Paraburkholderia bryophila: one gene and its partner. The protein of the gene in region 1 binds, or shares a complex with, the protein of each later gene. Links are inferred from orthologs where the notes say so. Each region holds a gene or a part of one and is shown on either strand. Other genes may lie near its edges. The genes, in order: trxB and trxA.

What was found.
Region 2: the proteins of trxB (region 1) and trxA are in contact, whole or in part, in a crystal structure (PDB 1F6M), measured with the Escherichia coli proteins. The link is inferred for Paraburkholderia bryophila from one-to-one orthologs.

The regions. Positions count from the first base shown.
Region 1 is NZ_JACCAS010000001.1:1,846,348-1,849,616, reverse strand. What follows is about bases 314-3,262. They hold trxB (thioredoxin-disulfide reductase), read right to left. Parts: upstream 2,315-3,262; coding sequence 1,313-2,314; downstream 314-1,312. Other genes in these bases: GGD40_RS08265 (DNA translocase FtsK), read left to right, coding at 2,659-3,262; GGD40_RS08275 (Smr/MutS family protein), read right to left, coding at 346-1,104; GGD40_RS08280 (trimeric intracellular cation channel family protein), read right to left, coding at 314-332. In the rest of the region: more of GGD40_RS08280, read right to left, coding at 1-313; more of GGD40_RS08265, read left to right, coding at 3,263-3,269.
Region 2 is NZ_JACCAS010000001.1:878,932-882,208, forward strand. The notes cover bases 119-3,075. They hold trxA (thioredoxin TrxA), read left to right. Parts: upstream 119-1,412; coding sequence 1,413-1,739; downstream 1,740-3,075. Other genes in these bases: dnaX (DNA polymerase III subunit gamma/tau), read right to left, coding at 119-611; rho (transcription termination factor Rho), read left to right, coding at 1,979-3,075. Also shown: more of dnaX, read right to left, coding at 1-118; more of rho, read left to right, coding at 3,076-3,247. UniProt on the Escherichia coli protein: Participates in various redox reactions through the reversible oxidation of its active center dithiol to a disulfide and catalyzes dithiol-disulfide exchange reactions.

The DNA of each region.
Region 1 (3,269 bases):
GCGATACTGAACAAGCCCAGGCCGATGGCATCCGCGACCAGCAGCACGCGCTCGGACAGCAGGCGCGAGGTCATCTTCAACAGCATGGGCGCGAACAGCGACATCACGAAGATCGCGATCAGATAACCCTGATGCTCGACCCAGTAGAACGGGCGGCGCTCCAGCAACACGTCGCGCAACGTGCCGCCGCCGAACGCCGTGGCGATCGCCACGAGAAAGGTGCCCACGGCGTCGAGCCGGCGGGTACGCGCTTCGATGAAGCCGGAAATCGCGTACGCGAAAATCGCCAGCGCTTCCATGAGGGTCAGCGCCAGCGTCAGCCTCGGATGGATCACCGTGGCGGCCTCAGGATTTGGCGTGCGCCGGTAAAGCGCCCGGCTGCAGCAGCACGACCACCGCGCCGGCGCCGCCGTCGTGCGGACGCGCCTGGCAGAACGCGATGACCTCGGACTTCTGCACGAGCCACGCACGCACTTTGCCCTTCAGCACCGGCTCCTTGCCGATCGACCCCAAACCCTTGCCGTGAATCACGCGCAAACAGCGCAACCCGCGCTTCACCGACTCGCGGATGAACTCGGCCAGCGCCTCGCGCGCTTCTTCACGCCGCATACCGTGCAGGTCGATTTGCGCCTGCACGATCCAGTCGCCGCGCCGCAGTTTGCGCACGACTTCCTGACTGACGCCGGGACGGCAATACGACAGCGTTTCATCGGTTTCGAGCAGCACCTCGGGATCGAACTCGTCGGAGATCGCTTCGTGCAGGACGGCTTCTTCGTCGAGCCTGGTTTGCACCGGCAGCGGCGGCGGGGGATTACGCGGCAGCGTGGCGCGTGGCGGTACTGCTAACGGCGCCACCGCGCCGATCTCGCGGCGGAACAGATCCGCGTCGGCCGTTACTTCGCGTTGTGCGACCGCGGCGGCGGCACGCTCGCGGTCGCGCCGTTGCGTTTCGCCCTTCAACGCGTCGCGCAGCGCGCCGAGGCCGGCAAGACCGGCCGCCGGTTCGAGCTTCGCCTGGGCGACGGGGACGGCGGGTTCCGGTGCCGGCCTGGCGGCGGTGCGGGCGCGCTTCGGTTCGTTGGGGTGAGGCTGGTTTTTCGGCATATCGGGAAGACAACGCAGACAAGGAGATCGATCGCGCGACGCTGACCACGAGCGGCATGACGCAGACGCAGACGCAGACGCAGACGCAGACGCAGACGCAAAAAAGGCCGCAGGCTTGTCAGCCGCGGCCTTTTATCAGGCAGGCGGCCGGGCCACGCCCAGTCGCCATTTTACCGTTGCGCCGTGCGTTGCCGCCCGGCGCCGTGCATCAACGTCCGGCTTCCTGGCTCATGGCATGCTCGCCGACCATCTCGTCGATGGTTTCCAGGTAGCGTTGCGCGTCGAGTGCGGCCATACAGCCGGTGCCCGCGCTGGTGATCGCCTGACGATAGACGTGGTCTTGCACGTCGCCGGCAGCGAACACGCCCGGGACGCTGGTGGCGGTCGCGAAACCGTTCAGGCCACCCTTGGTGATGATGTAGCCGTTCTTCATCTCCAGCTGGCCGGCGAAAATGTCCGTGTTCGGCTTGTGGCCGATCGCGACGAACAGCCCTTGCAGCGCGATGTCTTCCGTTGCGCCGGTTTGCGCGTGCTTGATGCGCAGGCCGGTGACGCCAGTCTGGTCGCCGGTCACTTCGTCGAGCGTGTGGTTCCACTTGATCTCGACCAGGCCTTCCTTTTCTTTCGCCAGCAGACGGTCGATCAGGATCGGCTCGGCGCGGAACTTGTCGCGGCGATGGATCACGGTCACCTTCTTCGCGATACCGGACAGGTAGAGCGCTTCTTCGACCGCGGTATTGCCGCCGCCGATCACGGCCACGTGCTGCTGCTTGTAGAAGAAGCCGTCGCAGGTGGCGCAAGCCGACACGCCCTTGCCCATGAACGCTTCTTCCGACGCCAGGCCGAGGTACTGCGCCGACGCGCCCGTCGCGATGATCAGCGAGTCGCAGGTGTATTCGCCCGAGTCGCCGATCAGGCGGATCGGCTTTTCGTCCAGCTTGGCCGTGTGGATGTGGTCGAACAGGATCTCGGTGTTGAAGCGCTCCGCGTGCTCCAGGAAGCGCGTCATCAGTTCCGGACCTTGCACGCCGTGCGCATCTGCGGGCCAGTTTTCGACGTCGGTCGTGGTCATCAACTGACCGCCCTGGGCGAGACCCGTGACCAGCACCGGCGCCAGGTTGGCGCGCGCCGCGTAGACCGCAGCCGTGTAGCCGGCAGGGCCGGAACCGAGAATCAGAACCTTGGCGTGTTTCGTGGAAGTAGCGGGCATGATCGAATCCTTTTACGGCGCCCGGCTCGCCCATGCGAGGCCGTGCGACTTGAGCTGAAACTACAGATGGGGTGTTAGTGCGGCATTATAAAGGGCGGGGCGCGAGGCTGCTCCATGAAGCTTTCCGATCGCGCCGATAGGGTTGTCGCGGGGTTGCCGCGCGGGCCGCGGCGCGTTGGTGTAGCCAATCGGCCAAGTTACCGTCATTTACAGCCTTGCGCGGGACACTGCGTTTACAATAGGCCGGATCGAAGTTTCCGGTCGCCGCGAGCGGGCCCGAAACCGCGCTGGGCGAGGCGCCAGCCGGGAATCGGCCGTACGTGGCCCCACACGCAACAGGATCAATGGCAAAAGCTCCCTATTCCGCGAGCGCGCAGGCATTGCCGCACCGCATGTCGCGCCTTTTCACCGAAATCCGCTGGATCCTGCAGGTGGCGCTCGGCGTGTTCCTGCTCATGGCGCTCGTCAGCTACAGCCGGCGCGATCCGAGCTGGACCCACGCTGCTCAGGTCGACCATATCGGCAACTGGGCGGGCCGTGTCGGCGCCTGGACGTCGGACATCCTGCTGCTGCTGTTCGGCCTGTCCGCCTACTGGTGGATCGTGCTGCTCGGCCGCCATATCTCCGCCAACTACAAGCGCATCACCCGCAACGAAGACGAGCAGGAAGACAAGCCGCGCGACGTCAGTTGGCTCGCCGATGCGTTCGCGTTCATGCTCGTGCTGCTCGCCTGCGACGGTATCGAGGCGCTGCGCATGTGGTCGCTGAAAGTGCAGTTGCCGCGTGCGCCCGGCGGCGTGATCGGCGAGGCGGTGGCGCGCGGAGTTTCGCATGCGCTCGGTTTCACCGGCGGCACGCTGGCCTTGCTGATCGCGCTCGCGATCGGCTTGTCGCTGTATTTCCGTTTCTCGTGGCTGTCGGTGTCGGAAAAGGTCGGCGAGTCGATCATTTCCGC
Region 2 (3,277 bases), 970 kb from region 1 along the record:
CGCAGCGCCTGCGCGTCGAACGGCACCTTTTCTTCGCCGAGAATGTGCTCGAGATGCGACACGATATGGCCGGCCGGCATCTGCTTCAGATTGAACTGCAGACAGCGCGACAACACCGTGACCGGAATCTTCTGCGGGTCCGTGGTGGCGAGAATGAACTTGACGTGCGCGGGCGGTTCTTCCAGCGTCTTCAACATCGCGTTGAAGGCGTGGTTGGTGAGCATGTGCACTTCGTCGATCATGTAGACCTTGAAGCGCGCGTCGACCGGCGCATAAACCGCGCGCTCCAGCAGTGCCGCCATTTCGTCGACACCGCGATTACTCGCCGCGTCCATCTCGACATAATCGATGAAACGCCCTTCGTCGATCTCGCGGCACGCGCGGCACACGCCGCACGGCGTGGAGGTCACGCCGGTTTCGCAATTCAGCGCCTTGGCGAAGATGCGCGACAGCGTGGTTTTGCCGACACCGCGCGTACCGGTAAACAGATAGGCATGGTGCAGACGGCCGCCGTCGAGCGCGTGCGTGAGCGCGCGCACCACGTGCTCCTGTCCGACGAGCGAAGCGAAATCCTTCGGCCGCCATTTGCGTGCGAGAACTTGATAGGTCATCCGGAAATTGTATCAGTAACGATGCCGCGCAAAACCGATTCGAGACGGCGCGCGAACGCGTGTGACCGCTTCATTGAAACGGGCTAACGGACCGATAGAAAAAATTGGCGGGGACGAGCGGAAAACGCGATCGCGGCCTCACGACATGCATGAGAATTGCGGCATTGCGCATGACTCAGGGTAAAACAGGAGATGGGGGGTGAAGCGAAGAAAACCGACGACAGAAACAGAAAAAAGCAAGGTGACGAGCCTAACCCTCGGCACTGGTGGAAAACGGCTGTGGCTGCTTCGTTCCCGACCTGACCAGATTGACCATCCCTCCATGCGAGGAGGCCCGTCACGAAACATTCTATCACCGCTTGGGCCGTCGCGCGACTGTTAATACGATCAAAGTGACATCGATGCGCCGAATCGCAACCTTCGCACGTTATCGACAACGCAAGGGCAACGCAACGCGCTGCGCGCAATCGCGCGTGCCGCGCACTTGTGTTTGCTGCGCCTGCCACCAGATAGGCTGCGTGGCGGTCAGCAAAACGTCGCGGCGATTCATCGGCAGGTGTCGGCCCCACTGCCCCTGATGAGTACTATCGCCCCCGGCAACGCATAGCGAATTAAGCTAAACTGCCGTACGGATGACCCGCAAGCGCGCGCCTTCCGCGCATGTCAGCATAAGTCGACGACTTTTCAGGCGTGTGTCGGTTGGGCTCCGATTGCGGCAAAGCGAACGGAAGTTTCCCTAGATTTTGACGTATCGTGGCGAGCAATTCAGGCGGGCCTCGAACCGATAGAGGTATTCATACAATGAGCGAAAACATCAAGCATATTAGCGACGCATCGTTCGAACAGGACGTCGTGAAATCCGATAAACCCGTGCTGCTCGATTTCTGGGCTGAATGGTGCGGTCCGTGCAAGATGATCGCGCCGATCCTCGACGAAGTCGCGAAGGATTATGCCGATCGCCTGCAAATCGCCAAGATCAACGTCGACGAACATCAATCGACGCCGGTCAAGTTCGGCGTGCGCGGTATCCCCACGCTGATCCTCTTCAAGAACGGCGCAGTCGCCGCGCAGAAAGTCGGCGCACTGTCGAAGTCGCAACTCACCGCGTTCCTCGACGGCAACCTGTAAAGCAATGCGCGTCGGCGCGCATGCGGACCCCTCGCGGTCCGCATGCGCGCTGAGTTGAGCATGTTGTCAGTCGGCAACATGCTCAACAAGAAAGATGCCATGCCGTCGCACTGACGGAAATTGGCGTGTGCTATGCTAGAATCCGCAAAACGTCGAAAAGACGTGTAAGTCCTTGAGCGGTTCCGCTCACTCTCCTCCCAGATTCCATTTCGTCGCACCTTCTCCTGCGGGTTCTCCGTATGCATTTATCCGAGCTTAAGACTCAGCACGTGTCCGAATTGATCGAGATGGCCAATGGCCTCGAGATCGAAAGTGCAAACCGCCTGCGCAAGCAGGAGCTGATGTTCGCCATTCTAAAAAAACGCGCCAAAACGGGCGACACGATCTTCGGCGACGGCACGCTCGAAGTGCTGCCGGACGGCTTCGGCTTCCTGCGTTCGCCGGAAACCTCGTACCTCGCCAGCACGGACGACATTTACATCAGCCCGTCGCAAATCCGCCGCTTCAACCTGCATACGGGTGACACGATCGAAGGTGAAGTGCGTACGCCGAAAGACGGCGAACGCTATTTCGCGCTGGTGAAGGTGGACAAGGTCAACGGCCAGCCGCCGGAAGCCTCGAAGCACAAGATCATGTTCGAAAATCTGACGCCGCTGCACCCGAACAAGGTGCTGCTGCTCGAACGTGAAATGCGTGGCGAAGAAAACGTCACGGGCCGCATCATCGACATGATCGCGCCGATCGGCAAGGGCCAGCGCGGCCTGCTGGTGGCCTCGCCGAAGTCCGGCAAGACCGTGATGCTTCAGCACATCGCGCATGCGATCAAGCAGAACCATCCCGACGTTGTGCTGTTCGTGCTGCTGATCGACGAACGCCCTGAAGAAGTGACCGAAATGCAGCGTTCGGTGGCCGGCGAAGTGATCGCCTCCACGTTCGACGAACCCGCTGCACGTCACGTGCAAGTCGCCGAAATGGTGATCGAAAAAGCCAAGCGCCTCGTCGAAATGAAGAACGACGTGGTGATTCTGCTCGACTCGATCACGCGTCTCGCGCGCGCCTACAACACGGTCGTGCCGGCCTCCGGCAAGGTGCTGACGGGTGGTGTCGACGCCAACGCGCTGCAACGTCCGAAGCGCTTCTTCGGCGCCGCGCGCAATATCGAGGAAGGCGGCTCGCTGACCATCATCGGCACTGCGCTGATCGAAACCGGCAGCCGCATGGACGACGTGATCTACGAAGAGTTCAAGGGCACCGGCAACATGGAAGTGCACCTGGAACGCCGTCTCGCTGAAAAGCGCGTCTACCCGTCGATCAACCTGAACAAGTCCGGCACGCGCCGCGAAGAGCTGCTGATCAAGCCCGAAGTGCTGCAAAAGATCTGGGTGCTGCGCAAGTTCATTCACGACATGGACGAAGTCGAGTCCATGGAATTCCTGCTCGACAAGATTCGCCAGACGAAGAGCAACTCCGAATTCTTCGACATGATGCGTCGCGGCGGCGGCAGCTAAGCAAGGCTTCACGCCGACCCGACTGCACCG